3 regions of the Phytoactinopolyspora mesophila genome follow, and region 3 is predicted to be linked to each of the others. Evidence: riboswitches for the same ligand, from Rfam matches in the RefSeq annotation. Region 3 holds a riboswitch; each other region holds the start of a gene.

What was found. Region 3 has a riboswitch for cobalamin ahead of F7O44_RS23915 (ribonucleoside-diphosphate reductase subunit alpha). Riboswitches for the same ligand answer to the same signal wherever they lie in the genome.
Positions count from the first base shown of each region.
Region 1: it holds a riboswitch for cobalamin, as region 3 does, so the genes downstream of both, cobN (cobaltochelatase subunit CobN) here and F7O44_RS23915 (ribonucleoside-diphosphate reductase subunit alpha) in region 3, are expected to answer to the same signal.
Region 2: it holds a riboswitch for cobalamin, as region 3 does, so the genes downstream of both, cobG (precorrin-3B synthase) here and F7O44_RS23915 (ribonucleoside-diphosphate reductase subunit alpha) in region 3, are expected to answer to the same signal.

Region 1 is NZ_WLZY01000011.1:72,708-84,265, reverse strand. Features, by position in the region: gene F7O44_RS24990 (cobyric acid synthase) at 1-1,012, shown strand, start outside; gene F7O44_RS24985 (DUF3375 family protein) at 1,076-2,626, shown strand; gene F7O44_RS24980 (DUF4194 domain-containing protein) at 2,619-3,362, shown strand; gene F7O44_RS24975 (ATP-binding protein) at 3,355-6,726, shown strand; gene F7O44_RS24970 (hypothetical protein) at 6,816-7,097, shown strand; gene F7O44_RS24965 (P-loop nucleotide/nucleoside kinase family protein) at 7,103-7,612, opposite strand; gene F7O44_RS24960 (NUDIX domain-containing protein) at 7,773-8,282, shown strand; gene F7O44_RS32100 (GNAT family N-acetyltransferase) at 8,415-8,891, shown strand; gene F7O44_RS24950 (hypothetical protein) at 8,979-9,890, opposite strand; cobalamin riboswitch at 10,160-10,317, shown strand; gene cobN (cobaltochelatase subunit CobN) at 10,368-11,558, shown strand, end outside.
Region 2 is NZ_WLZY01000011.1:62,162-69,266, reverse strand. Features, by position in the region: gene F7O44_RS24935 (serine/threonine dehydratase) at 1-766, opposite strand, end outside; gene F7O44_RS24930 (hypothetical protein) at 1,054-1,407, shown strand; gene F7O44_RS30675 (alkaline phosphatase D family protein) at 1,439-2,002, shown strand; gene F7O44_RS24920 (hypothetical protein) at 1,929-2,300, shown strand; gene F7O44_RS24915 (COG4315 family predicted lipoprotein) at 2,411-2,944, opposite strand; cobalamin riboswitch at 3,238-3,428, shown strand; gene cobG (precorrin-3B synthase) at 3,459-4,712, shown strand; gene F7O44_RS24905 (precorrin-8X methylmutase) at 4,714-5,337, shown strand; gene F7O44_RS31365 (hypothetical protein) at 5,334-5,456, shown strand; gene F7O44_RS24900 (precorrin-2 C(20)-methyltransferase) at 5,449-7,062, shown strand.
Region 3 is NZ_WLZY01000010.1:35,948-47,505, reverse strand. Features, by position in the region: gene F7O44_RS23925 (helix-turn-helix domain-containing protein) at 1-258, shown strand, start outside; gene F7O44_RS23920 (EamA family transporter) at 355-1,350, opposite strand; cobalamin riboswitch at 1,502-1,758, shown strand; gene F7O44_RS23915 (ribonucleoside-diphosphate reductase subunit alpha) at 1,913-4,576, shown strand; gene F7O44_RS23910 (ribonucleotide-diphosphate reductase subunit beta) at 4,613-5,599, shown strand; gene F7O44_RS23905 (metal ABC transporter substrate-binding protein) at 5,963-6,871, shown strand; gene F7O44_RS23900 (metal ABC transporter ATP-binding protein) at 6,874-7,620, shown strand; gene F7O44_RS23895 (iron chelate uptake ABC transporter family permease subunit) at 7,647-8,489, shown strand; gene F7O44_RS23890 (alkaline phosphatase) at 8,652-10,604, shown strand; gene codB (cytosine permease) at 10,631-11,558, opposite strand, start outside.

The sequences.
Region 1 (11,558 bases), on a different contig from region 3:
TGCCATGTTCGGCACGCTGGCGCTGTTGGACGCTGCCGATCAACGGCAGCTGGCCGGTTTCGTCGTCAACAAGTTCCGCGGAGACGTCGACGTGCTGCGACCAGGACTGGAACGGATCACCGAACTCACCGGCCGGCCGGTGTACGGGGTACTGCCGTGGCTCGATGGCGTGTGGATCGACTCCGAGGACGCCCTCGCCGCCGGCGGCTGGCAACGCGCCAGCGTCCTGCAGAGTGAGGGCCCGGACGCTCGGTTGGCAGGACGCAGCGAACGGCCGCTGACGGTCGCCGTCGTGCGTTTCCCGCGGGTGTCGAATGCCACCGACGTCGACGCCCTCGCGTCGGAGCCGGGCGTGACCGTGACCCTGACCGCCGACCCCGACGTCGTCGCCGGCGCCGATCTTGCGGTTCTCCCCGGCAGCCGGGCGACCGTGTCCGACCTGGCCTGGCTGCGGGAACGCGGGCTGGACACGGCCGTCGTCGCTCGCGCCCGGTCTGGCCGCCCCGTGCTCGGTGTCTGCGGCGGCTACCAGATGCTCACCGAGAAGATCGTCGATCCGGTCGAGTCCGGGCAGTCCGTGGACGGGCTCGGGCTGCTTCCGGCCGAGGTGATGTTCAGCACCGAGAAGCAGCTGGGCCGCCCGCAGGGATCATGGCGCGGCCACCCCGTCCAGGCCTACGAGATCCACCACGGCGTCGCCACCGGCACGCACCGCCCTAGCGAACGGTTTCTCGACGGCTACCGCGCCGGCAGCGTCTGGGGCACGATGTGGCACGGCGCGTTCGAGAACGACGCCTTCCGCCGCGCCTGGCTCACCGAAATCGCCGGCGAAGCCGGCCGGTCCTGGCGACCCACCGGTGGTCCCGGATTCACCGAACAACGCGAGCTGATGCTCGACCGGCTCGCCGACGCCGTGACCGAACACCTCGATACCCAGGCACTCCTCCAGCTGATCGAGGATGGCCCGCCCAAAGACCTCCCGTTCATCGCGTCATCACAGGTCAACTCCTAGCAAACACCAGAGTGTCCAGCACGAGTCGTCGTCCTGGCCGGGCATCGATTATGGTGTCGAAGCGTGAGGGGGAAGGAGCGAAGCGCCGAGCAACTATGGCTGGAGTTTCGCGCCAACGCCGCAGCTGACGTCACCATGTCGCTGCTCCGCTCCAACGACGCGCTGCTGCACCTCGCGCTGATGGCGGCGCACCTCGGCGACGGCCGGATCGTCGACGGAGAATCTCTCACCGCCAAGATCGACGCTGACCTGGCTGGTCCGATGCGCGGTTACCTGCCCGCGGACGACGAACCCGGCCTCACCCCCGCCCCGGATGCCGACACCCTGCTGACCCGGTGGACGAAGAAGGGCTGGGTCCGGCGCAGTATCGATCCTGACACCCGCACCGAGCGCTACCAGCTGACCTCCGGCGCGAGCCAGGCCGTCCGCCAGATGTCCAACCTGCAGCGGCACACCTCCCTCGCGACCGAATCCGCGCTCTCCATGGTCATGGCCGAGATCCGGCAGATCGCCATCGAGGCCAGCCCCGATCCCGCCGCCCGCCGGCAGGCGCTCGACGATCAGATCGCCATGCTCACCGCACAGCGCGAGGCACTCGACGACGACACCACCCAGGACGTGGACCAGCGTGATCTCGTCGACAAGGTCACCGCGCTCACCCAGCTGATCGAGCGGATCCCCGCCGACATCGCCCGCTACGGCGAGCAGATGCAAGCCAACACCACGGCGCTCATCCGCCAAAGTCTCGCCGACGATCCGGCTGCCTTCGCCGATTCGCTGGACCGGATGTTCGAAGGCCACGACGTCATCTCCGAGGCCGCTGAAGGGCAGGCGTTCCGCGCTTTCGCCACGCTCATCGCCACACCGTCGCAACGTGCCCAGCTCGAGACGGACATCGCCGAGATCGTCTCCCACGTCGAGGGCCTCAGACCCGACATCGCTGATTCGCTGACCGGTTTCATCGACGCGATGTGGGACCGGGTTCGCGAGGTCGAAGAAGCGCGCGCCGTGGCGTTCCGGCGGATGAACAACTTCGTGCGCGGAGGAGACGCTCTGCACTACCGCAGCATGCGGGTGCTGGTCAACGAGGCCCAGGCGGCGGCCGCAGAGGCGTTCCAACACACCCACGGCGGTCGCGACACCGGCTTCGCCATCCCGATGAGCAGCGCCGACACGTCGTCAGTGGGGCGCCTCCGGATGCACGAAGGCATCGGTGACCCACCCGACCCGCTCACCTCGCCCGCCGACGAGTTCCCGGTCGATCCAGCCACACTCACCGGGCAGGAGTCCATCGACTGGGCCTCCCTGCGCTCGGCGGTCAACACCACATTGAGCGCCGGCGCTGGTCCGGCCACCCTGTCCGAGGTGCTGGACCAGCTCGAACGCCCCCGCACCGGAGACGTCATCGGCTTGTGGTCGCTCGCCGCGCGCTGGGGTGAAGTGGATCCTCAGGTGCGGGTACGCGCCAGCGTCCACACCCGGCAGGGCCGGCGCGACATCTTCCTTCCCTCCGCCGTGTTCGCCGAGCCGGTGGCCGACCCCGCGGCGCCGATGACCCGCCACCGGATCCTGCGGAAACAAGCGTTCCTTCTGGAAGAGGCGATGGATGCCTGACGTTGACGACGACGGCCTGTTCGCTGAGGCCACTGCCGTCCCACCGGCGACACTCGATCCCACAGACGTGTTCGACGACTCCGCTCGTCCACCGGGCGCCCGGGTCGGCAGCACCACGCACGGGCCGCGCTTCGACGGAGACACGAGCCAGCTGCCGCCAGAGGTGTGCTGGACGTTGCAGGAGCTCGTCGCCGCTCCGCACGTGGGCGGGAAGGACAACCGGCACTGGGCGATCATCCTGCAGCACGAGGAGGTGCTGCGCAGCCGCCTGTGTGAGCTCGGCCTGATCCTCGAGATCAACCATGAGCACCGGTATGCCTTCACCCGTCAGGCCGACGACCCGAGCCCACACAGCCGCGCCGTGCTGCGCACCAAGACGCTCAGCCTCGCCGCCAGCACCCTTGCGTTGTACCTGTACCAGCAGTACCTGGCCGCGCCGGACAGCCCGGTCGTCGAATCCACCGACATGATCGACTACATGATGGCGTACAAGCGCGCCGACGACACCGACGAAGCGTCGTTCCACAAGAAGATCCTCGCCGCCATCAAGTCGCTCGACGACGCCGCCATCATCAAGCCGGTCAAAGGCACCGACCGCTATGTCATCCACGGGGCCATCACCTCGATCCTGACCGCGGATCGCGTGGAAGCCCTGACACAGAGGTACCGCGCTATCGCCCGTGGCGAGGCGATCCCGGAAGGCCTCGTCGCAGATGGGATCGACAACAATGACTGACGACATCGGCAAGCGCACCATCTTCCTCGGCCAGTTCCGGCTGGTGCGACTGCAGGTGATCAACTGGGGCACGTTCAACGGGTACAAGGACCTTCCCGTCGAAGAACGCGGTGTGTTGTTCACCGGCCCGTCCGGGTCAGGGAAATCGTCTCTGATGGACGCCCATTCGGCCGTGCTCCTACCGACCCATGACCAGCGTTTCAACGCATCGGCCGACCTGAACGTGCGAGGGGCGAAGCAGGGCACCCGCAGCGTCGCGGACTACGTGCGAGGTGCGTGGTCGGAGACCAACGACGAGCACAACCGGTCCAAAGTGCGCTACCTGCGCGGCGGCAAACCCACCTGGTCGGCGATCGCGGCCACCTACGCCGACGGGGTGGACGCCATCACCACCGCCGTCGTCGTCAAGTGGTTCACCGGTGCCGAAACCGACGGCGCATCGCTGAAAACGATGTACCAGCTGCACCACGGCCACCTCGACCTCACCGTGCTGGAGGAGTGGGCGCAGCGCAACTTCGATACCCGCTGGTTCAAGCAGACCCACCCTGCGCACTATCCGGACAGCCAGGCTGCCTACGTGCGAGAACTCGGCAAACGCATCGGCCTCGGCAACTCGAAGACCGCGTTGTCCCTTCTGGGCAAGGCGAAGGCGATGAAGAACGTCGGTGACCTGAACCTCTTCATCCGCGGCAACATGCTCGACGAACCAGGCACCTTCGACGCGGCACAGAAGATGCTGGATGCGTTCACCCCGCTGAACGAGGCATACGAAACGGCCCGCCGGGCGCACGCACAGGAGAAGGTACTGCGCGAGGTGCCCGAGAGCTGGACGGCCTACCGGGAGTCAGGGCAGACCCACAACCTCGCCGAGACTCTGCTGGGTGCCCCAATGGAGCACTACGTGCGCGGCGTCCATGTGCAGGCGATCCGAGAAGCACTGGATGCGCTCGACCACGAGATCAAGTCCCTCGACGCCGACCTCGGCGAGCAGGAGCGCCGCTATGAGGAAGCGAAGTCGGCCTACGTGTCCTTGGACGAGCAGCTGCGGCGCGAAGGTCAAGCCCTGGAGGAAGTGAAACTGCGCCTCGACGCCGCCAATCGCGAGGTGGAGGCGCGCGAGCGGACCCACCGCACGTACCGCACGCTGGTCGAGCGCATCGGTGAGCCGTGCCCCGAGGACGAGCAGACCTTCGTCGCGCTGCGGCAGAAGCTCCCCCGCATTCTGGAGCGGGCCCACCAGGACAAGGCAGAGATCGAGCCGCGGCGGCATGCCGTGTTCGCCGCCTCGGGCCAGGCCCGCAAGCAGCATGAGACCAAGGCCACCGAGCTTGCGACGCTACAGGCATCCCGTTCATTGATACCCCGCCGCGAAGCCGACCGCCGGGAGATGATCGCCGACGGCGCGGGCGTGGCCGTCACCGAACTGCCGTACGCGGCGGAACTCATCGACGTGGACGAAGCCGAGGAACAATGGCGTCCGGCGGCTGAGAAGGTGCTCCGGGCCTTCGGATTGCGGCTGCTGGTCCCTGCCGCGCATCAACGGGCGGTTCAGCAGTTCATCGACAACCACGACATGCGCGGCGTGGTCGAGTACAGCGTCGTACCCGCCGAGAGCACGGCGGCTGACCGGGCCGAGCCAGGCACGCTGGCCAGCAAGCTCACTGTCGACGAGACCCACACCGCCGGCCCGTGGCTGGCCGGCCAGCTGGCCGGCAGGTTCGACCACGTCTGCGTCCAGACCTCGGAAGAACTCGATCAGCACCGCACAGCGGTCACCCTGAACGGCACCGTGAAACTGCCCGGGAGCCACTACCGCAAGGACGATCGCCGGGCGCTCACCGATCCGGCGTCATACATCCTCGGTGGCGACATCCGAGCAAAAGTTGCGGCCCTGGAAGCCGAGGTCGCCCGCCTGGCCGAGGCCGAGAAGCAGGCTCGAGCGGAGGCCGACGAGCTGGACCAGCGCTACCGCCAGGTGGAGTCCACCATCGAGGCCGCCACGCAACTCGAAGGGTTCACGAGCTGGATGCAGCTCGACCACTGGTCGGCCACGGCTAGCGCACAGGGCTACGCCGAGCGCATCGAGCAGCTCAGAGCGGACAACGTCGACCTGCAGCGGCTCGAAGACGACCGCGGCGCAGCCGAGGCACGGTGGCAATCCGTTGCCGATGCCCGCTCAGACCTGCGGAACAAGCTCAGCGCCCTGCGCGCCCGGCAGACCAGCTGGCTCAACATGCTTGAGAACGAGACCGCCGAACCACACGGCACCAGCAACGACGCTCACCGCTCCTACCTCGACCAGGTGTTCGCCGATCTCGAGCTCGCGGTCACGCCCGACAACCTCGCCCAGGTCCGGGTCGCGTTCCGCAAAGAGCTCGAACGACGACGAGACGCGGCCGAAGCCGACCGCCGCTACGCACACGCGCGGCTGAAGTCAGCCATCGAGCGGTTCGTCGAGGAATGGCCCGATTCCGCGCCCGACGCCAGCGGAGACGTCGACCGCTCCGGCGCGGACTTCGCCGCTTTGCACGCCGATATCGTGCGCCGTCGCCTGCCCAATGCGATGGGCCGTTTCCAGCAAATGATCAGTGAAGACATGGTGCCGTCGATCAGCGTCTTGCAACGCGCGATCGAGAACGCGGCCAACGAGATCCAGAGCCGGATCGACATGGTCAACTCGGGGCTTTCCCGCGTCGAGTTCAATCCGGGAACCCACCTCCAAATCGCCTACCAGGCGACGCCACCCGCCGAGGTCAAGGAGTTCCGGGGCAACGTCGATGCCTTGCTGCGCGACGCGCCCGCCGCACGACGTGACCCGGAGAAGCTGCTGGGGCAATTCCGCCGGGTGCGTGCCTTGATGACACGCTTCACCGACGACGACGCCGAGTCCCGGCGGTGGCGGGATGCCGTGCTGGACGTCCGGACCAGCTACTTCTTCTACGGCATCGAAAAAGGTGCCGATCACGACATCGTGTCGACGTATCGGAACACCGCGTCGAGTTCCGGCGGCGAGCAGGAAAAGCTGGTGGCGTTCTGTCTGGCTGCGGCGCTGAGTTACAACCTCGCAGACCCGGACTCCGAGGGCCGGCCGCATTTCGCTCCGTTGATGCTGGACGAGGCGTTCAGCAAGTCCGACGAGGCGTTCTCCCAGCAGGCGCTGGCCGCGTTCGACGAGTTCGGATTCCAGATGATCATTGCCGCCCCGATCCGGATGTCCGGGATCCTCGAACCGTTCATCGGTCAGGTCGTGCTGGTCGACAAACGGGTAGCGGCCGATGGCGCCCGGTCCAACGCGACGTCGGCAACCTTCAGCGACTTGACTCCCCGCCAGGGCCGTACCGCCGCCAGCGTCCCGGCAGACTGACCGTTTGTTGTGAAAATGCCATCAAACACGCGCGTATCAGGGGGAAACTGGTAGGACTCCGGTCAGCGTCCGGAAGGAACGAGGTCGCTATGAACGACTCGGACCACACCAGCCGACCCCGCAACCTGCTGTTTGCCGTCGCGGCGGTCATACTCAGCCTGGCGATCGGCTTGCTCATCGGAGCCACTGCGGGCGGGACGGACACGTCGCTTCCCGAATCCTGTGAACAGGCCCTGCGCGCGGCGGAAAGCCTGGCCGAAGTCATCGAGTCCGAGTGGGCCACCGCATCGGCCGCGGTTGATGCGGCTCAAACCGCCTTGGCGGACTCGGACCTGACGGCGCTGACCTCCGACTGCCGCGCCGAGACCTGACGGGATCAGAGCAGGCCGACGACCTTCTGCGCCACGTCTACCGGCGCCATGTGTGTCGTGTCGACGACCGCGGCATCGTCTCGCAGCCAGGCCAACGCGTCTCGGTAAGGCGAAATATGCTCCAGCCGCCAGTCCCGCGCCCCGGATTCGACCTGGTCGGATTCGATGCGCCGCACCAGCTCGTCGTCGTCGACGTGCAGCAGCACATGCCGCACATCGATACCGTGCTCGCGTAATCCGGCGAATATCTCGTTTGCATATTCGCGCCGCAGCAACGTCATAGGCACCACCAGCGTCCCGCCATAATGCTGGAGGATCTGATGGGCTGTCTCGGTCACCAGCGCGCGCCACGCCGGCCAATCCTGGAAATCTCCGACCGGCTCGGTGATGAACCGCCGGAGCATGAAGCCGACACACTCCGGATCGAACGTCCTGGCATCAGGCATCACCTCGACGAGCTCCTCGGCTGCCGTGGTCTTTCCCGCGCCGAACGTTCCGTTCAGCCACACGATCATCGGTTTCACGCCGCACAGGCTATCTCCATCGGCCGCGGCAGCCGACGCCCCGGGCTCCCAAAGATGCCGGGATCCGACAACGATCCTGTTCGACGGCGGGCTTGTCCTGCACGTGAACCTACGGAAGCACCGCTGGGCGTAGCTCTGGTTGGATGACGATGTGGTGCAAGAACGCCCCGAGGACGAGCTACTCGACATCGTCGACAAGTCCGACCGCGTCGTCAGCCAGGCACGGCGGGCCGACGCCTACGCACACCGGCTGCGGCATCGGTCGACATTCGTCCTGGTACGCAACGCCGGCGGCGCGATCTTCGTGCACCGCCGGACCGCGTCCAAGCTGATCTTCCCGTCACGGTATGACATGTTCGTCGGCGGCGTTGTGCGTGCGGGAGAGACGTATGACGATGCGGCGCATCGCGAAGCCGAGGAGGAACTCGGGGTCTCGGGACTGCCCGCACCCACCCCGCTGCTCCGATTCCTGTATGAGGATGCGGACTTCACCTGGTGGGCCGCGGTCTACGAGGTGCGCTGCGACGCCCTGGTCAATCCGCAGGCCGAAGAGGTTGACTGGTACTCGTTCCTGACCGTCGGCGAAATCCAGGCAAAACTCGATGTCTGGCCGTGGACGCCGGACAGCCTGGAGGCGTTCGCGCGGCTACAGGCTGCCTGAAGCCATCCGGCGGCGGCCAGCGTTGACGGCGCTGCAGGACGTTATCTTGCGTCCTGCGGGGCGTGCGCTCCAGACCTCGCCGTGCAGGACTTACCGTGACGTCCTGCAGGTGGCGAATGAGAAAATCAGGTCGTGACAGTCACGCGGAAGTTTGCCGGGTACGAGTTCGACGATGACGCCTCGCGAGTCGACCGCGAGGTGGTCTGGAGTTTCCTCTCCGAACACGCGTATTGGGGGCGTTGGCGCAGTCGCGAGATCGTCGATGCACAGATCGATGGTGCGTGGCGCGTCGTAGGTGCGTACGAGCCGGCCGGGGACGGCGCGGAAGCCGGGGAAATGGTCGGCTTTGCGCGCGCGCTGTCCGACGGCGTGTCCATCGCCTACCTGGCCGACGTATTCGTCGACTTCGCCCACCGCGGCAGGGGCGTGGGGGCATCGCTGGTGGCGGCGATGATCGAGGACGGTGCCGGCGCCGACTTGCGATGGATGCTGCACACCGCCGACGGGCACGATCTCTACGCCAAGTTCGGCTTCACCGCACCCGAGCACAACAGGTACATGGAGCGCGCGGAGCGTCGACCGGAGCCGACTTCGCGTCTGTCCGATTGACTCGCGTTGCAGAACGTCAGGTTGCGTCCTGCAGAGGGTGCACCCCAGGCCTCCTCCTGCAGGACGTTGAGTCGCGTCCCGCGGGGTTCAGGCGGCAGCGGCACGCCGGCAGCGAGCCAGCAGTCGCGCAACCTGATTCATGAACGCGTCTGGCTCCAGCCGAAGCCCAATCACCGGGATGCGCAGCACCCCGTCACCATGGACGAAGAGATGGTTCTGCCGTAGCGCATCGCTGATCGCCATGCCCGGATCCAGGTGCTGTGCTCCCTCTATCTCCACGACAATCCCCCATTGATCCCAGTAGACGTCCAGGTAGATCCGCCCATTCGGGCCACGCCGGACTACCTGACGGGTCGGTTCGGGCAAGCCGCGGGCACGGCACATGCGGGCGAAGTCCAGCTCGCCCATGGACTGGACGCCATTCACGAGATCAGCCAGGACCGTACGGAGGAAGGCACGGCGGCGGTGCCGTTTGACCGACGAGAACGCTTCACTCAACGCTTCTGCACCAAAGATCCGCTGCTGGATCGGCATCAGCCACAACAAAGCAGCCTGGCGGTTCGTCACCGCCCAGAGTGCCGCTCGCACGGCAGCGATCTCCGGGCGGACACGCGGCAGGCCGTGGCCGAGCACATCGTCCGGCTTCCTGCGCCGCGTCTCGTAGACCCGCACGCCCGGCAGCTTGCGGTACCGGCTGCCACGAGATACCGACACCTGCAGGACCGGTGCCTCGAATCCGCGCAGCCCGGCTGCTTGCAGGGCGCTCACTCCATCTAGCGCCGCATCGGCGCCAACCTCCCAGACGGCACGCCACCACAATGCGGACTGATCAAGGGTTCCGGTGTGCACGGCGATGGTCTGCCGGCCGTGTGAGCGCCACCTGCCAGCCCGCAGCTGGGCCTTGACCTGCCACCGCGTCAGGCCAAGCGAGTAGAGCTGGCGTCGGGAGATGACACCGCTCTGGTCGGCGGCGAGCCGTTCAACGTCTGGATAGCGCATGGGTGTGACCCTTCCCGCAGGCCCAAGCCCGTTCAAGATGCGGCGACCCATCTGTGGACAACCCGCGCCCAACGTCCTGCGCCCCAGCTCCCCCGCGGTGTGGCGTCCTGCAGACCGAGTGCCCTGGGCATCAGCCGGCAGGACGCAAGAAGCACTCGTCCCGCGACTCCCGCGCAACGTCCTGCGCCCCGAGCGCCCCAGGCCTCAACCTGCAGGACGCACCGCGACGTCCGGCAGATAGGATCGGCACCGACCATCCGACGTCACGGCAGGAACACCGGTGAGGGCGCTCGCGCCTGAATCCGGGGCGGTCCCGCCACTGTGACCGGGGAGTCGGCTCTCACCATGAGGCCACTGGGTGCTCCGTCCAAGACAGGGCGCCTGGGAAGGCCGAAGAACCGGCGCCGATCCGGGAGCCAGGACACTGCCCGACGTCGCCACCGATCCGGGTGCGGGAAACGCCCGAGAGAGGACGCTATGAGCCAGCCCCGCCTTCTGCTGCTGTCCACCGCCGACACAGATCTGCTGACCGCGATCCGCGCGGACGATCGCTGGATGGTCGCCAACCCAGCGCGTACACCTGCCGGGCAGGTCTCCACGCTGCTCGAGGACGTCGATGTCGCCGTGGTCCGGCTTCTGGGCGGACGCGAGGCCTGGCCCGAAGGACTCGACGCGGTCCGGGCCTCCGGCATCCCCACCGTCGTCGTCAGCGGCGAATCCAGCCCCGACGCCCAGTTGCACGCGTTGTCCACCGTGCCGTCCGGCGTCGCGACGGAGACCCAGCGCTACCTCGTGGCGGGCGGGCCGGTCAACCTCGCGCAGCTGGCGGCGTTCCTGTGCGACACCATCCTGCTCAACGGTGAAGGCTTCGAGCCGCCCGCCGAGCAGCCGCGCTTCGGCATTCACGTGCCACCCGGCGCACAGGCCGCTGACCTGGACAGTGAACCCGTCCAGCCGGGCAAGCCAGTGATCGGCGTGGTGTTCTACCGCTCACACGAACTCTCCGGGAACACCGCCTTCATCGACGCGCTGTGCGAACAGATCGAAGCCGTCGGCGGCATCCCGCTACCGATCTTCACCGACACCCTGCGCGGCGCCGACCGCGAAGAGTACGCGGGTCTTCGCGAACAGCTCGGCCGCGCCGACGTCGTCATCACCACGGTGCTGGCAAGCGGGGGGCTCGTCGCCGGCAAGGCCGCGGCGGGTGAGGACGACGACGCCTGGAGCACGGCCATCTTCACCGAGCTCGGCGTCACGGTGCTGCAGGGCCTCACCCTGACCAGCACCCGGGAAGCCTGGAGCGAAAGCGACGGCGCCATGAACCCGATGGATGCGGCCACTCAGGTCGCGCTCCCGGAGTTCGACGGCCGGATCATCGGCGTCCCGTTCTCTTTCAAGGAGGTCGGCGCGGACGGCGTCCCGCACTACGTCGCCGATCCCGAACGCGCCCGGCGCCTGGCCGGCATCGCGGTGCGCACCGCCCGGCTCCGGCACACCCCCAATGCACAGAAGCGGATCGCGCTGGTGCTGTCCAGCTATCCAACCAAACACGCCCGCGTCGGAAACGCCGTTGGGCTCGACACACCGGCCAGCGCCGTCGAAGTGCTACGCAGCCTGCGCGCGGCCGGCTACGACATCGGAGATCTGGACCTCGACGCGCTCGGGCGC
Region 2 (7,105 bases), on a different contig from region 3:
CGAGCACCGAACCCACCCCGGTTCGCACCGCGACGTCGTACGCGATGCCGCCGAGCCGCGACGCGCCGAGCGAGTCGGCGGCAACGCCGGAGACGCCGACGTCCACCGGACCTCCGGAGGCGAGTGCGGTGTTCAGTGTGGGAGCGGTGGAAGGCTCGACACCAACGACGCGGGCCTGGCCTTCGAGTGCCGCGGCGATGCCGGCCAGCAGACCGCCCCCTCCCACGGCGACCAGGACGGTGTCGGCAGCGCCGCCGGTCTGCTCGGCAATCTCGAGGCCGATAGTGCCCTGACCGGCGCAGATTTCGGGCTGGTCGTAGGCATGGCAGAACAGCGCATCCGTTTCTTCGGCGCGCTGGATAGCGGTCTCGTACGCGTCGGCGTACTTAGTGCCCACCTGCCGTACATCCGCACCCAGTGCTCGCAGCTTCTTCACCTTCACCGGCGGCGCGGTCTCCGGCACGTAGACCTGCGCCGTCACGCCGTGCTCGGCGGCGGCATAAGCCACGGCCAAACCCGCATTGCCTCCAGAAGCCGCGATGACACCGGTCCCGCCGACGACGAGCTGTCCTTCTTCGATAGCCGTCCGGATCCGGTTGAACGCGCCCCGGACCTTGAACGACCCGGTGTGCTGCAGCTGCTCTAGCTTGAACCACACACGCGCGGCGGGCGCGACATGCGCCGGGTCGATCTCGAACACCGGCGTGGTGCGGATGTGGCCACGGAGCCGGGCGCGAGCGGCTTTCACATCGGATACATCGATCACTCACCCATACTGCCCCAGCGTCCCTCGCCGGCCCGAGCCGACCTGCCACCCACCGACTCCCATATTTCTGCGCGTCCGTCCGCCGAGGCCGGGAGAATTCGTGTACGCGGGAGCCAACAAAGAGTTATCAACGAACAGTTATCCGCGCATTAGCGATCGCGCATTGACCGGTTCTTCTCAGCCATTTAGCGTCGCGCTCAAGGGCGGAAAGCGGCAGCGCGAGGGTCACTTCGGGCACCGCGAGGACCCACCGTTTGCAAGTTTGACCTGGGTTGATGCTGCTTTTCGTGGGTACACGGTTGAACGAGGAGGCCGCATTGAATCACCGCAAGACCGTGACCCGACGAGTCTTTCTGAGTAGTACTGGTGCCGCGGCGGGCGCGGTATTTGTTGGCAAGCAGGTGGCCGGCTCGACCGTTTCGCCGGCCCTGCAGAATTCTTCGGCCGGAGAATTTCCCGCCCCCGGTTCCACGTCTACCGCGATCGTCCTCGATCACCCGCCGCAGGCGAAGCTGGCGACCACCGAGACCGTACTCGCCGACCCGATCGATTCGAGTCAGTCGACCTTCGAGGTGATCACCCCTGGTGGCGCGCCGTGGACCACCCACCCCACGGAGTTCACCACCATCACCGATGCCTGAAGTACGCCAACGAATCCCGGAGGAGCAGCCGATGTCGGTGATCAATACGTGGGTGGGGGCGGTAACACCAGCCACGGCATGGGTGCGCAGCAAGGTGGCGGCGTCGAGTGTCCGGCTGGCGGTAGCGGACAACCCCGGCCTCGCCGGGCCCGAGTTCTACGGTCCGGTCTCGCCCACTCCCCAGCAGGTCGCCTCGATCGAAGCAACCGGTCTTGCTCCGAACACGCAGTACTGGTTCGCGCTCGAGACGGACGGTTCCATCGACACCAGCGTGACCGGCCGCTTCCACACACATCCGGCTGTGGGCGAGCCGGCGTCGTACATGTTCGCCGCGGCCAGCTGCGCAGGAAATCTCGACGCCAGCCGCGTCTCGAACCACGAGGTATTCGACACCATCCGACAGCTCGATCCGCTGTTCTTCGCCCATCTCGGTGATCTCCACTACCCCATCCAAGACCATGCTCGGCAGCGCACAGAAGGCCTGGATGGAGGAAGAGCTGGCCACATCCGAGGCGGAGTTCATGATCTGGCTCAACCCGTCGCAGTGGATGGGCATCTCGAACGACTCGTGGTCCAGGTTCACTCACGAACGTGACGAGCTGGTCCAGATGTTCGGCGACCTCGGCTGGCTGGACCGGATGTGCATCATCTCCGGCGACCGGCACGAACTCAACATCGACACCGGTGGCGGCAACGAATGCGGCGGCTTCCCGGTGTTCCAGTTCGCTTCGCTGGACTCGCGCTGGACCGACAAGCCGCACACCGGGTACGACACCGGCCCCGGCACCCCGGGCAACAACCGCTACGGGACCATGCGGATCCGGGACGAGGGCGGCGTGCAGGCCATCACGGGCACCGGCTACGCAACTTCGACGCATACTGGCTCGCTCTGAACCTCGCCGTCCGCTGAAGCCGATTCCCTGCAGGACGCTACGTTGCGTCCTGCAGGGCGAGCGCTATTGGGCTCAAGTCGCAGGACGCTAGGTTACGTCCGGCACAGGAGTCAGTAGACAGAGCCGCCGTCGTCGTCATCGTCGTCCGCGTCTTCCGCGTCGTCGGCCGGGGTGCCTTCCACCGCGTTGCCGTCCGCGTCGAGCACGAACCAGACGTCGTTCAGCCCTTGACCATCTAGATCGCCAGGAGCGGCATCGCCCGCGTAGTAGTACAGCGGCCAGTCGCCGTAGGTGGCCTGGACGGTGCCGTCGTCGTGCTCGGTGCTGCCGAGCAGATCCGCGTTCACACCGGACCCGGCCTCCGGCTCACCTTCCATCGGCGGCCACACCTCGAGGCAGTCCTCGTCGCAGTTGCTCACCCCCGGCTCGTCGACGGTGAACAGGTACAAAGTCATCCCGTCGCCGTCAACGAGAATCTCTCCCAGCGAGGACTCGGTCACAGCGACGACATCGCCGTTGCCTTCAGCCGCGACGTCATCGTTGGCCTCGGTGTCCGCCGCATCGTCGTCGGTGCCGCAGGCGCTCAGCGACAACAACGCCGCCACGCCCGCCAGCGCAAAGGAACGCCGCAAGTGGCTGTTCATGGTTCCTCCATGGGTCGCCCGGGCCGGCCGCAGCGTGACGTCCGCCCGGGAATCGTTCGGACAGACGTTGTACGGGCCGAACCCTGCCGAGGGATTGCCCACACCATGGAGAGGATCACCCCGCCCGGCTCTCGGGGGCGCATCACCGCCAACCGGCACGCCCTGATCCACACCTGGCTAAAGTGGTTGACGAAGATGCCAACACTTGGCATTTGCGTCATTCAGTTCGTATAGGTGTGCCTGCCCCACCCCGGCGCCACGCCCACTCCGGCGGTAGGTAACCGGGCGTACCGTACAGTGGTGCCTGCCGTGGTGTACGGGAATCCGGTACTAAACCGGAGCGGCCCTCGCCACTGTGATCGGGGAAGTCCCCGGCCGTACCCTCAGCGGAGGGAGCCACTGGGCAGCACGTTTGCCTGGGAAGGCAGGCCGGACGGCGCCAGACCCCGTTAGCCAGGAGACCGGCCACGGCACAGGAAAGACCACTCCACGAGGTGATGGAAGGCGGTCGGTGATGACCCGGACGGTGCGCAACCGCGCGGACGCCTGTCCTGGGACTCTCGCCACCCATGCTGCCGCGGACGGCCCGCTGGCCCGGATCCGGGTTCCCGGTGGCCGGCTGACCACTCCCCAGGTACGTGCGCTCGGCCAGTGCGCCGCCGAGCTGGGAGACGGTCGTCTCCACCTGACATCACGCGCCAACATCCAGCTTCGTGGCCTGTCCGACCCGGATGAACTCGCCCGGCGCCTCGCCGACGTCGGGCTGCTGCCGTCGTCGTCGCATGAACGAGTCCGCAACATCCTGGCATCGCCGCTGAGTGGCATCAGCGGCGGTTTCGTGGATGTCCGGTTGATGGTGAACACCCTCGACGAGGCGATCCGTGCCGAGCCGAGACTCGCGGAGTTGCCCGGCCGTTTCCAGTTCGGGCTCGACGACGGCCGTGGCGACCTGCCCGGAGATGCGCTCGACGTCGGCTGGCGCGCACTCGACGATCAGGCCGGCGCGTTGTTGCTCGCGGGTTCCGATACCGGGTTGCGGGTGCCTCCGCACCGCGCTGTGCCGGCGATGGTGACCGCCGCGCTCACGTTCCTCGACCAACGGGCCGACGCCGGCAGTGGCGCGTGGCACGTCCGCGAACTCGGCGGCACCACCCATCTTGCCGCTGCCGTGACCGAGACGCTCGCCGACGACGTCGGATGGATCGATCCGAAACGCTTCGGCTCGTCCGAACCAGCTCCGGTGGGCGTGCATCCCCACGACACCGGTCATGCCCGCGCGATCGTCGCCGGCGTGAGTCTCGGCACATTGGATGCCGCACAGGTCGAACTGCTGGCCGAGATCGCGCCGCACATCGTCGTCTTCACGCCGTGGCGGTCAGCGGTCCTGCCAGGGCTGTCCGCGACGCTCGCGGACAAAGCTGCCGAAGAACTGACAGCGGCCGGTTTCCTGCTCGATCCCACCGATGCGTCGCTCGGGGTCACGGCCTGCATCGGAAGTCCTGGGTGCGCCGCGTCGGCCGCGGATGTGCGGGCTGACGTCCGGCGGTTCCTACCGGTGCTTCCGCCCGGTAGCGCGGTGCACGTCTCCGGATGTGAACGGCGATGCGGGCGGCCACGATCCGACCATGTCGATGCCGTGGCCACCGGTAGCGGCTACACCGTGGACGGCGACCCGGTTCCGCTCGACGCGCTGGCCTCCACTGTCGCCAAAGCGGCGTGGACCACTCCGGAGCCTCCGGGGCCGGGCACCAGGGCAAGAAGGGAATAACATGCACGACTACATCCGCGACGGCGCGGAGATCTATCGCCGGTCCTTCGCGACTATTCGCGCCGAGGCCCGCCTGACAGATCTCCCGCCAGAGATGTCAACGGTCGCGGTGCGCATGATTCACGCCTGCGGCATGGTCGATCTCGTCGACGATCTGGCCTTCACCGACGACGTCGTCTCCGCCGGCCGGGCCGCGTTGCGCGACGGCGCTCCGATCCTCACCGACGCCAAAATGATCGCCAGCGGGGTGACCCGTTCCCGGTTGCCAGCCGGCAACGAAGTGATCTGCACGCTCGACGACCCGCAGGTGCCGAGCCTGGCGGCTGAGCTGGGCACCACCCGCAGCGCCGCGGCTCTGGACCTGTGGCGAGATCGGCTGCCCGGCTCCGTCGTCGCGATCGGCAACGCCCCCACCGCGCTGTTCCGGCTCTTCGAGTTGCTGGATGAGGGCGTCGGCGCCCCGGCTGCCATCATCGGTGTACCGGTCGGTTTCGTCGGCGCGGTCGAGTCCAAGGAAGAACTGGCCAAGCGTGCCCCGGCGCCCTACTTGACCGTGCACGGGAGGCGGGGTGGCAGCGCGATCGCCACCGCCGCCGTCAATGCCATCGCCCAGGAGGCGGAATGACCGACCCAGCCGAACCTAAGACCCTGTTCCTAAACCCCGGCTGGATGAGCGAGCGGGTCATCCGCGCGCGATCCGGCAAGGCCGAGGAAGGAATCGCACTGGGGTTGTGCGATGACTGACGAGAACGCCGCCGGTCGGGATGCGGGGGCCGGCGAGCCCAGCCGGGGTTTAGGAACGGGGTCTAAGCCCGGAACGCTCTGGGGCATCGGCCTCGGTCCAGGCGATCCTGAACTGGTGACCGTCAAGGCTGCCCGGCTCATCGGTGCGGCCGACGTCGTCGCCTATCACAGCGCCCGGCACGGCCGCAGCATCGCGCGCTCGATCGCCGAACCGTATCTGCGTGCCGACCAGATCGAGGAAGCGCTGGTCTATCCGGTCACCACCGAGGGCACCCAGCATCCTGGCGGCTACGACGGCGCGATGGCGGAGTTCTATGAGCACGCCGCGAAGCGGCTCGCCGAACACCTCGACGCGGGGCGCGACGTCGCCGTGCTGTGTGCCGGCGATCCGTTCTTCTATGGCTCTTACATGCACATGCATGAGCGGCTCTGCCACCGGTACGAGGCGCACGCGGTACCCGGTGTCACGTCAATGACGGCGGCCGCTGCCGAGCTCGGGCGTCCGCTCGTCCAGCACGAGGAAGCACTCACCGTCCTGCCCGGCACCATGCCCGCCCCCCAGCTCGCGATGCGCCTAGCAGAGACGGACGCGGCCGCGATCCTCAAGCTCGGCCGCACCTTCCCGTCCGTGCGGGACGCTCTGGAAGAGGCCGGCCGGCTGGACGAGGCGTACTACATCGAGCGGGCCACCTGGGGCGAGCAGCGTGTTCAGCCGCTGGCCGAGGTCGATCCGGACAGCGTCCCCTATTTCTCCCTTGCCGTGGTGCCGAGCCCCGCGTACACGTCACGGACGTCAGGCGCGCGGACGGTGTCCGATGATGACGCGCGCACCGGTACCACCCATAGCAGTGGGCCACACGGCGGCGAGGTCGTGGTTGTCGGACTCGGGCCGGCCGGCCCGGATTGGCTGACACCCGAGGCCAGCGTGGAACTCGCCGCCGCGGATCATGTTGTCGGCTATGGTCCATACGTTTCCCGGGTCCCGGTCCGGCCTGGTCAGCAGCGGCACAGCTCAGGCAACCGGGTGGAGGCTGACCGAGCCGTCCAGGCGCTGGAGCTGGCGTCGGCTGGCGGCCGGGTCGCCGTGGTGTCGTCCGGCGACCCGGGCGTCTTCGCGATGGCTTCGGCGGTGCTGGAACAAGCGGAGGACTCACGCTGGGCCGATGTCGCGGTCCGGGTGGTGCCCGGCCTCACCGCCGCCCAGGCCGCGGCGTCCCGGGTCGGTGCCCCGCTCGGCCATGACTACTGCGTACTCTCGCTGTCCGACCGGCTCAAGCCGTGGGAGATCATCGAACGACGCCTCGACGCGGCCGGAGCGGCCGACCTCGCACTAGCGCTCTACAACCCGGCGTCGCGCAGCCGCCGCGACCACCTCGAACAGGTCCGGGCTGTGCTGCTGCGTCACCGTACACCCGAGACGCCCCTGGTCATCGCTCGCGACGTCGGCGGGCCGGATGAGTCGATCACGGTGACCACTCTGGCCGGATTCGAGGCCGACGATGTCGACATGCGGTGTCTGCTGCTCATCGGTTCTTCGCAGACCCGGATCAGCACCCGGCCGGACGGCTCGGCCACGGTGTGGACCCCACGAACCTACGCGACGTAGCCCAACTGGCCGGATCACCCTCCTCACTCGATCATCGCATCCC
Region 3 (11,558 bases):
CTCCGTGCTGAAGGTGACGTCGACCAGAGTGCGCGCGAAGGTGCTCTGGCGGCCTCCATGCTGGAGGCCATGGGTGCGTCCCGGCGGGCCGCCGCGGCCTGGCGCGAGCTCGGTGATCTCTACCGGGATCTCGGCCGGACGGACGAGGCGCTCGAGGCATATGATCGCGCGCTTCAGTCCATGCGGATCATGCACTCGGTCGGTGCCGGCGTGGTGCTCGATGCCCCGGCGCAGGAGCATGAACTCGCGCTGAACTGAACAACTCAGCACGCTACGTGGCGGGACGGCAATACCGCCACGTAGCGTGCGGTTGAACGTGGCATGGATGATCAGCCTTTCGCTGGCAGATAGGCCTCAGCCGGTGCGTTCGCTGGCCAGGTCGGCCTGTCCCGGCGGGGGCTCCTCGTCGTCCTCAGGTGTCGGCCGGGCCGTCCTCTCGGACGTCATGACCAGTGCGACGCCGCCCACGAGAAACGCGCCGCCGACGACGACGATGCTGGTGACCGGCTCGGCGAGGATCGCCCAGCCGAGTAGTACGGCCACAACCGGATTGACGTACGCGTAGGTGCCCACGAGAGACAACGGGGCGTGTGCCAGTGCGTATACGTACGCGGTGAACCCGAGCAGCGATCCGAGAACCACCAGGTATGCCAGGGCGATCCAGCCCCGTGCGGGTACAGCGCCGACGTCGAGGCCGCTCGCCTCACCGGTGATAACCGAGATGGTGACCAAGATGACGCCCGCCGCGAGCATCTCGTAGGTGGCGGCGGCGAATCCGTTGCGGGGCAGGCCCAGACGTGGCGAGATGAACGAGCCGAACGCCCACGACACGGTCGCGCAGAACAGAAGCAGCACACCCCAGGTCTCGACGCCGTCGATGCCACCACGAGACAGGCTGATGACGGTCAGCCCACCGAGCCCGACCAACACTCCCAGCCAGGTCAGAGAACCGGGGCGCTCGCCTGCCAGGACTCTGAGGAGTACGAACCACAGGGGGATCGCGCCGATGATCAACGCGGTGAGTCCGCTGGGGACGGTCTGCTCGGCGATCGCGACCACACCGTTGCCGAGGACGAGCAGCAGTACACCCATCACGGCCGTGGCGCGAAACTCCCGCGCCGAGATGCGCCAGATAGGGCGGGAGCCCTCGACCCGCGGACGGCGGCTGAAGAGGAGCAGGATTCCGAGGAGTAGCAGTCCGGCGATGAGAAATCTGATACCCATGCCTAGGAACGGCGGGATGCCGGAATCCACGACGACTCGGATCGCGAGATAGGTGGAGCCCCACACGATGTAGACCGTGCCCAGGGCGGCCCAGATCATGGCCGATCTCGGCGCCGTACGCGTCATGAATGTCTCCGTATGTGAGTGATGTACGCAGACATTCTCGTGGCGCCGGGTATCCAACCGATAGCGAATAACGGACGACTAGCACTCACTTCCCGCCAACGTGCGACACGCCACAACATATAGGTGACTTGCATCGTCGTAACTACAAGATAGTGTGGTCAGATCAGCTGGTGCTTCAGGTCATCCAGAGTTGGAGCGGCAACAGGGAACCCGGTGAGAGGCCGGGACTGCCCCGCAGCGGTGTACGGGAACGAACCCCGTCAGAAGCACTGGGTCGGCAGGCGTTCGATCTTCACGAGATCGGCGACGCCGCCAGCCTGGGAAGCGACGGTCAGTAGGCCGGCGTCCTCGGTATGAGGGGCGTCATCGCCCGTGAGTCCGAAAACCTGCCAGCGCGTCGCATTCAGTGGTGCGACAGTCCGTGGTCTCGAGGGAAGGCCAGGGGACGAGACTGCCAAGCTACCGGCGGCTGAATCTGCCACCGGCGGTATCTGCCGTCGCGATCCCTTGCCCTGCCTCGAGTTCTACGACCCTGGAAACGACGAACTCGCAAGGAGAGCGCATGAACATCACCGTCGTCAAGCGGGACGGATCGGTGGAGCCGTACGACGGCTACAAGATCGCCCGGGCCATTGAAGCGGCCAGCACGGGTCTGGACGACCGAGTAGTTCGAGTCACCCAGCTTCAGTCGGAGCTGGAGATCACCCTCTTCGACGGCGTGACCAGCGAACAGCTGGACGAGGCGGTCATTCAGGTAGCTCTGCAGAACGTCAAGGATGACCCGGCCTTCGACACGGTGGCCAGCCGGTTGCTGCTCAAGACCGTGTACAAGCGCGTTCTGGGCGACTACGAGAGTGGTGATGAGCTGGTTGCTCTGCACCGCCGGCATTTCGCCGGTTACGTCCAGAGCGGGGTGGCCGCCGGGATGCTCGACGCCCGTCTGGCCAGCCGATTCGAGATGTCGCGGCTCGCGAGTGCGCTGGATCCTGGCCGCGACGACCTCCTCCGCTATATCGGTGCCGTGACCATATGTAACAGGTACCTGGTACGTGGACCGGCCGGCGAACTGCTCGAGGTGCCGCAGTTCTTCTGGATGCGGGTGGCCATGGGCTTGGCACTCAACGAGCCCGACCCGACGACGTCGGCTCTGGAGTTCTACGACAAGATGTCCCGCCTGGAGTATCTCGCTGCCGGATCGACTCTGGTCAACGCCGGCACGTCCTACGCGCAGCTGTCGAACTGCTTCGTCATGGAGATGCACGACGACATCGATCACATCGCGAAGAGCGTTCGTGACGTGATGTGGCTGACGAAAGGCACCGGCGGTATCGGGCTCTCGGTCACCAAACTTCGAGCTGAAGGGTCGCCGATCCGCAGCAACAACACCACGTCGACGGGACCGATCCCGTTCATGCACACGATCGACTCCACCTTGCGGGCGGTGTCTCGCGGCGGCAAGAAGTTCGGTGCGCTGTGTTTCTACATGGAGAACTGGCACCTGGACTTTCCACAATTCCTCGACCTCCGGCAGAACGCCGGAGATCCGTATCGGCGCACCCGTACGGCGAACACCGCGGTGTGGATCTCCGACGAGTTCATGAAGCGAGTCGCCGACGACGATGACTGGTATCTGTTCGATCCGCTCGAGGTCCCCGATCTGACCGAGCTTTACGGAGCGGACTTCTCCCGGCGTTATGCGCAGTACGTTGCCGCTGCTGAGGACGGTGAGCTCCGCACGTATCAGAAGATCAAGGCACGGGAGCAGTTCAAGGCGATCCTGATCAGCTTGCAGACGACGTCGCATCCGTGGCTGACCTGGAAAGACACGATCAATAACCGGGCTCTGAACAACAACACCGGGACCATTCATCTCTCGAACCTCTGCACCGAGATCTGCTTGCCGCAGGATCGGGACAACGTCGCGGTGTGCAACCTGGCATCGATCAACCTGGCCCGGCACGTCCGGCCCGACCCAGGCGGTTCGATCGACGACGCCATCGAATGGGACCGGCTGCGGCAGAGCGTCCGGCTCGCGGTCCGGCAGCTGGACAACCTGATCGACATCACGATCTCGTCGGTGCCGGAGGCTGAACGGTCGAACGAACTCAACCGGGCTGTCGGGCTGGGAGTCATGGGGTTCACCGATGTGGTCGAGCGGCTGGGATGGTCGTATGAGAGCGAACCGGCCTATGAGCTGATCGACCGGTTGATGGAGTTCGTGAGCTGGCACGCCATCGATGCGAGTGCCGACCTGGCTCGTGAACGCGGCGCCTATGCGAACTTCCAGGGCTCTCGCTGGAGCCAGGGCATGGTGCCGTTCGACACAGTGGGGATCACCGAGAAGCGACGTGGCCGGCCGCTGACGGTGGACCGCACGGCGCGGCTGGACTGGGACTCGTTGCGGACGAAGGTGCGTGGCGGCATGCGTAATGCGACCCTGCTGGCAATCGCGCCGACCGCATCCATCGGATTGGTCGCGGGCACGACCCCCGGCCTCGACCCGCAGTTTTCGCAGATCTTCAGCCGGGCGACGAGTTCCGGCAAGTTCCTCGAGGTGAACCGTAACTTGGTGAGCGACCTCAAAGCGCGTGGCCTCTGGGAATCGGTTCGGGAAGATCTGCTGCGCGCGCAGGGTGACGTGTCCGCCTTGAAAGACGTCACCGACGATCTCAAGGCTGTGTACAAGACCTCGTTCCAGCTGTCGCCGTACGCATTTATCGAAGTGGCGGCTCGGGCTCAGAAGTGGATCGACCAAGCGATCAGCCGGAATATGTACCTGGAGACCCGTGACCTCGGCGACATGGTGGACATCTACTCCGAGGCGTGGGCCAAGGGCCTGAAAACCACGTATTACCTGCACATGAAGCCACGGCATTCGGCCGAACTCAGCACGGTGCGAGTCAACAAAGCAGAGACCTCGCCGGGTGCGGGTGGTCATGGTCCGCGGCCCGCGGTGGCGACGGCCACCGGACACGGGCCGGTAGCCGGATCGGGGCGGCCGTCAGCCGTGGCTTCCGGTGCACATGCCGGTCCGGGCTCGAGCCGACGTCGCGGGTTCGGCTTCGCCTCCGCGGTGAGCCGACCCGCCGAGGACGCCAGTTCCGGCGCGGAGGCGCCTGCGCACGAAAGACAGGAAGTCGTCGAACAAGAGGTAGCGGATGTGGTCGGTGACGTCGCATGCCCGGTCGATCCCCAGGAACGTGTCGAATGCGACTCCTGCCAGTAGCCAGGACCCCGGACTACTACGACGAGGAGCACAACTATGACGCAGACGATTCTCGGTACCGGTATTCAGGAAGGGCTGCTGCTCAAACCGGTCGCCTACCCGTGGGCATATGAGCTGTACAACCAGGCCGTGGCCAACACGTGGTTTCCCCACGAGGTGCAGCTCGGCGAAGACTTGGCGGACTTCAAGAAGATGTCCGACGAGGAACGTCATGCCCTGACCTTCCTGATGAGCTACTTCAATCCCAACGAGCTCCTGGTCAACAAGGCCCTCGCCTTCGGCGTCTATCCGTACATCAACGCGGCTGAAGCGCATCTCTACCTGGCCAAGCAGATGTGGGAAGAGGCCAATCACGTCATGGCCTTCGAGTACGTGCTCGAGACCTTCCCGATCGATCGCCAGCAAGCGTACGAGGCACACGTGAACGTCGCCTCGATGGCGGCAAAGGAAGAGTTCGAGGTCCGGTACATCCGCCGGATGACCGAGCAGCAACTGGACATCACCACGACCGAGGGCAAGCGTGACTTCGTCCGCAACCTGGTCGCTTACAACATCGTGCTGGAAGGCATCTGGTTCTACAGCGGCTTCATGGTCGCGCTGAGTTTCCGGCAACGCAACCTCTTGCGCAACTTCGCCTCGCTGGTCGACTGGATCGTCCGGGACGAGAGCCTGCACCTGAAGTTCGGGATCAACCTCATCTTGACCGTTCTCGATGAGAACCCCGACCTGCAGACGGCGGACTTCGCCGCCGAGATCAAGCAGATGATCATCGACGGGGTCGCGATGGAAGAACGGTACAACCGTGACCTGCTGCCACGCGGCATACTCGGCATGAACGCGGAATACATCAACCAGTATGTGAAGTACCTCGCGGATCGCCGTCTGGAGGAGCTGGGCTTCGAGCCTCACTACAGGGTCGCCAACCCGGCGAAATGGATGGCGGCGGCGAATGACACCCTGCAGCTGGTCAATTTCTTCGAGTCGATCAACACCAGCTACGAGGTCGACGCGCGGGCACACTGAAGATCGGGGCGCAAGAAGGTCCGGTAAAAACGTCCGGCAATCGGGCAGTCGGGTGCCGCTCTGGATGATGCCCCTCCTCGCCCGCGAAAGGCTCGGATTCCGCCCGAAGGAGTTCCTCGCTGGCGCTCGGATGTTTCTCGGGGGCTGGTCCTCGCCTTTCGATGCCCACCGCACCATGGAGGGGCATCATCCAGAGCAGCACCCGACCACCTGAGTGCCGGTGCCCGGCTCTTGCTCGCCTCGTGCCGGGCGCGAGCATGGCCGGTGGTGCGCGGTACATTGGAGCCAGCTCGGGCGTCCGGCGAATTGGCAACGGGAGACGTGGTGGAAGCTAAGTTCGGCCGACCGAACTACTATTTTCGGGTGAGCGTACTCGCGGTCTCAGGTCTGGTCCTTGCGGGATGTGGGGGCGGAGCGGCCGCGAGCGGTGACGACGACGGCCGGCCCACGGTCATGACGACGTTCACCGTGCTGGCCGACATCACGCGCAACGTCGGCGGTGACGCCGTCGTCGTCGAATCGATCACCAAACCAGGTGCGGAGATTCACGGCTACGAACCCACTCCGGGCGACATCCGCCGAGTCTCCGACGCGGACCTGATCCTCGAGAATGGCCTAGGCCTCGAGTTGTGGTTCGACGACTTCATGGCCAGGGTCGACGCGCCACGCGTCGTCGTCAGCGAGGGCGTCGAGGTGATGGCCATCCAGTCCGGGAACTATGCCGGGGACGCGAACCCGCACGCCTGGATGTCGCCACTCGAGACGATCGTCTACGTGGAGAACATCGCCGAGGCGCTGAGCGAACTCGACCCGGACAACGCCGAGCTCTTCGACGCGAACGCCACCGCATACGCCGAAGAGCTACGCGACGCTCATGACGAACTCGTGGCGGCAGTTGCCGGCCTGCCGGAACACCAACGCGCGTTGGTCACGTGCGAAGGCGCGTTCTCGTATCTCGCGCGTGACGCCGGGCTTGCTGAGGCGTATCTGTGGCCGGTCAACAGCGACGCCGACCCGACACCCCGGCACTTGGCCGACACCATCGATCTCGTGCGGGACAACGAGATCCCCGCCGTGTTCTGCGAGTCGACGATCAGCGATGACCTTGCCGAGCAGGTGGCCCGGCAGTCCGGCGCGCAATACGGCGGCGTCCTGTACGTCGACTCGCTGTCCGAGCCGGACGGCCCGGTCCCCACATATCTGGATCTGATCAGGCACGACATCGATACGATCATCGCCGGGCTGACCGATGAAGCGGGCCAGGGGCGGTAGCTATGGGATCGCCGGTTGAGATCGAGGACGTCACGGTCCGTTACGGGCGCGTGCTGGCCTTGGAACAGGCGTCGCTGGTGGTGGGGCCGGGGCGGATTTGCGGGTTGATCGGGATGAACGGATCCGGCAAGTCGACGCTATTCAAGGTGATCATGGGCTTGGTGCGGCCGGAATCGGGCAGCGTCCGCCTCTTCGGTGCCGACCCGTCGAGGAGCCGGCAAGTGGGCCAGATCGCCTACGTCCCACAGTCGGAGAACGTCGACTGGAGCTTTCCGCTGCGGGTTCGCGACGTGGTCCTGATGGGCCGGTATGGCCGCATGACTATGCTCCGGCGGGCCGGCCGGGAGGACCGTTCAGCCGTCGACGACGCCCTGGAACAGGTCGAGCTAACCAGCCTCGCGGGCCGGCAGATCGGCGAGCTGTCGGGCGGGCAGCGCAAGCGCGTGTTCGTAGCACGGGCCATCGCTCAGGACGCGCGGTTGCTCCTGCTCGACGAGCCGTTCTCAGGAGTAGATCAACAGTCGGAAGCGACGATCTCCAGTCTGCTGCGCCACCGCGCGCAGAATGGCAGCGCGGTGCTGATCGCCACCCATGATCTGCAAGCCCTGCCTGAACTCGCGGACGAAGCGGCGCTGCTCTACCGGCGAGTGTTGATGCACGACACGCCAGACGAGGTGTTGCGCCCGGAGAACCTGGCCCGGGCCTTCGCTGCCGGCGCTGACCGGGTTGGTGGGGGCCGGGGACCGTGATCGAGTTCTTGCTGGATCCGTGGCAGATGGAGGCGATGCAGCGCGCCTTGTTGGTCACCGTCGTCGCGAGCGTGGCATGTGCGATCCTGTCGTGCTGGCTGGTGCTCATCGGATGGTCACTGATGGGCGACGCGGTCTCGCACGCGGTGGTGCCGGGCGTCGTCCTGGCCTACGTCGTGGGGGCGCCATTCGCGGTAGGGGCCTTTGTGTTCGGCTGCTTCGCGGTCTGGCTCATCGGTACCGTCCGGGCGACGTCACGGGTGAAGGAGGATGCGGCGATAGGGGTGGTGTTCACCACGCTGTTCGCGCTCGGGCTGGTCCTGATCTCGGTGACGCCCAGCCACGTGGACTTCGGTCACATTCTGTTCGGGAACGTGCTCTGGGTATCCGACGCGGACATCATCCAGGTGGTTGTCCTGGGGGTCGTGACGGTCGCTGTGTTGCTGCTCCGGAACCGGGACCTGACGTTGTACGCCTTCGATCCGGATCATGCGCACACGATCGGGATCAGTCCCCGGCGGATGCAGATCATGCTGCTGGGATTGCTGGCGTTGACCGTCGTCGTCGCGTTGCAGGCCGTCGGGGTGATCTTGGTTGTGGCGATGGTGATCACCCCGGGCGCCACCGCGTACCTTCTCACCAACCGGATGGAACGGATGCTCGTCATCGCTCCGGCGCTGGCTGTGACGTGTGCGTTCACCGGTCTTTACGTGGCGTATTACGCCGACGTCTCACCCGGTGGCGCTGTTGTGTTGTCTCAGGGCACGCTGTTCTTCATCATTTACCTGTTCGCCCCGCAACGCGGCGTCGTTGCAGCTTACCGGCGTCGTGCAGGCGCCATCCGGAGAGTCTCGGGGCCGGTCGAGTGACCACTGCGCGCTGTGCGCGCAACACTGCCTGGCCGATGAGCCCTGGCACGCACTGTTCACGCTCCGTGCGGCTGCTGGCGCCGTGATCGTTACCGGGACGGAAATGTGACTGCCCATGCTCAAAACCGTCATTGAGGACGGTCGACGAGAGGCGGGCATATCGTGAGTGAGAGTCCTCGGCAGCAAGACGGTCTGGACAAACCGGGCATTTCCCGGCGAGCATTGCTGCGTACTGGTGGCGGGGGCGCAGCGGTTGCGGCGATCGTGGGTCTGGGCGGCGGCTCGGCCCTGGCCACCAGGGAACAGCCCACCCGAGCGGTCAAGCGGACATCGGCGGAAGGTCTGCTCGACGCCGATCCACACGCGCACACGGCGCGGACGGCAGCGTCCAAGGCGCGTCGCCCGTCGTCACCACAGATTCGGATTCTGCCGATCGACCGCGCGAAGTTCTTGGCCGGCGCTCGATTCGACCTGCGGGTAGAGGCGAGCGGTGTCGACCCGCAGACCGCCCGGATCGACATCTCGGTTCAAGGGCCGAACGGACCGGCGCCGGTCCTGATCGGCGAGCCGGTGCGCACCAGCATCGAGGAGGACAGCCTCGAAGTCACGTACGAAGGTGTCTCCTACGAGGAGCCCGGTCAGTACAAGGTGTGGGTGAACGTGCGTTCACGTGGACGTACGGCTCGCGCCGAGGCCGGGCACGAGGTCGTTGTCGCCAAGGCCGGTGAGAAACAGGCCAAGAACATCATCTTCTTCCTGGGCGACGGCATGGGCTCACCGGCCATCACCGCCGCCCGCATCCTCTCGAAGGGCATCAGCGAAGGGAAGTACCACGGTCTGCTCGAGATGGACCGGATGGAGTATCGCGGCCTGGTCGGTACCTCCGGCGTGGACTCGATCGCGACCGACTCCGCCAACTCCATGTCGGCATACATGACCGGCCATAAGTCGTCGGTCAACGCGATGGGCGTGTACGAAGGCAACGAGCCGGATCCGAACAAGCACCCACGCGTGGAGAACATCGCGGAGCTGCTGACGCGCACCCGCGGGATGTCGATCGGCGTGGTGGCTACCTCCGACGTCCAGGACGCAACGCCGGCCGCCGTGTTCGCCCACACGCGCCGGCGCGCCGAGTATCAGGTGATCATGGACCAGTTCCTCGAGCAGGAGCTGGACGTCTGGATGGGAGGGGGTGCGTCGTTCTTCTGGCCGCAATCCGAGCCAGGATCCAGCCGCGACGACGACCGCGACGTCGTCAAGGAGTTCGAGCAGGCTGGATATACACACGTCGGGAGCCGCGCCGAGCTCAAGTCCGCGGTGCAGGGTGGTGTTCCGGACAAGCTGCTGGGGCTGTTCCATCCGCGGAACATGAACGTCTATGTGGACCGCCAGCTGATCAAGCAGCCGGAGGTCCTCGGCGAGTGGGACGATCAGCCGACGCTGATGGAGATGACCGAGGCAGCGCTCAAGGTGGTCGAGCGGAACGAGAACGGCTTCTTCCTGATGGTGGAGGCTGCCTCGATCGACAAGATGGAGCACCCGCTGGATGGGCCCCGCGCGACGTACGACACCATCGAGTTCGACCAGGCGATCGGCGTGGCGAAGGCGTGGGCCGAAGGGCGCGACGACACCTTGATCGTGGTCACCGCCGATCACAACCACTCGATGAGCATCGTCGGCACCCACGACCGTCGTAACGCCGAGGGCCGCAATGCCAACGGTGTGTACGGCGACGCCGGATTCCCCACCTACTCCGACGATGACGGCGACGGGTTCCCGGACGATCCGAACCCCGACGTCGGCCTGTTCTTCGGCTGGTCCAACCACCCCGACCACACCGACGACTTCCAGCACAACACCGTGTTCCAGGCCCCAGCCTTGATCGATCCGGACACCGGCGAAGCCGTGGACAACCCGGAGCGTGATCCTGATGCCGAGCTACAGACTGGCAATCTGCCCGTGACGTCCACGACCTGTGTGCACACGGTCGAGGACGTCTCGATCTTCGCGTCCGGTCCTGGCGCGGCCCGGTTCAACGCCTTCCTGGACAACACCGAGGTGTTCTACGCCATGGCAGACGCGCTCGGGCTCGACCCGCTAGCAGAATCCGGCTGAACCCGATCACCGAAGGGGTGGCGCCGTCAGCGGGACGGCGCCGGAGTGCTGGACTCCGTGGCGCGCAGCTTGGCGAAGAGCACCGCGAGGACGACGGCGACCAGGATGCCGTTGATCGGAGGGATGCCCCAGCCCCACTCGTCGGATGCTTTCGCTACCAGTGCTCCGAGCGCATAGGCCGCCACGTTCTCCCATCGCACGGCTGGGAATGAGTAGCTCGAAGGGTCCGGGAGGCCGCGGCGCCACCGGGCCCACCAGTCGCCGACGATCACTCCGCCGATCGGCGGTATGAGGATGCCGAGCCAGCTCAGATATGTGATGAGGTTGTCGTAGATACCGGTGACGGCGAGCAGCGTCCCGATGATGACGCCGCCGATGATGTACGGCTTCTTGGACCGCGAGTTGGCGATCTCCGCTCCGGCCACCCCGAAGTTGTAGGCGGTGTTGTCATTGGTGGTCCACAGGTTGCCGACCAGGAACACCAATCCCCATGCGACGAGGCCGAGGTCGAAGAGGACGAGAACGAAGTCCGGCTGGCCGAAGGCGATCGCCCCGATCGCGCCGAAGAACAGCATGAGGAACTGGCCGATGAAGAACGCGACCAGAGCAGATCCGAAGCCCTGCTTCGGAGTGCGGGCGAACCGGGTCCAGTTCGGTGCCTGGGTGCCGCCTGATGCGAAGGTGCCCACGATGATGGTCACTGCGACCGCGACGCTCATGGTGGCCGTAGGTCGCTGGTCGAGCATGCCGGACATGCCGCCCACTTCGTCGAACGAACGCGAGGTGACCCAAACGGCGAGGACGAGCAGCAGCGGCACTGACACGATGGAGAGGCCGTACATACCGCGGTAGCCGTAGTAGGCGGTCGCGCCCATGACGAAGCCACCAAGCACCATGAGCAGGCGCTGCACGCCGTCGCCCTCCCAGCCGGCAGCATGGGCTACGAGCTGGGCC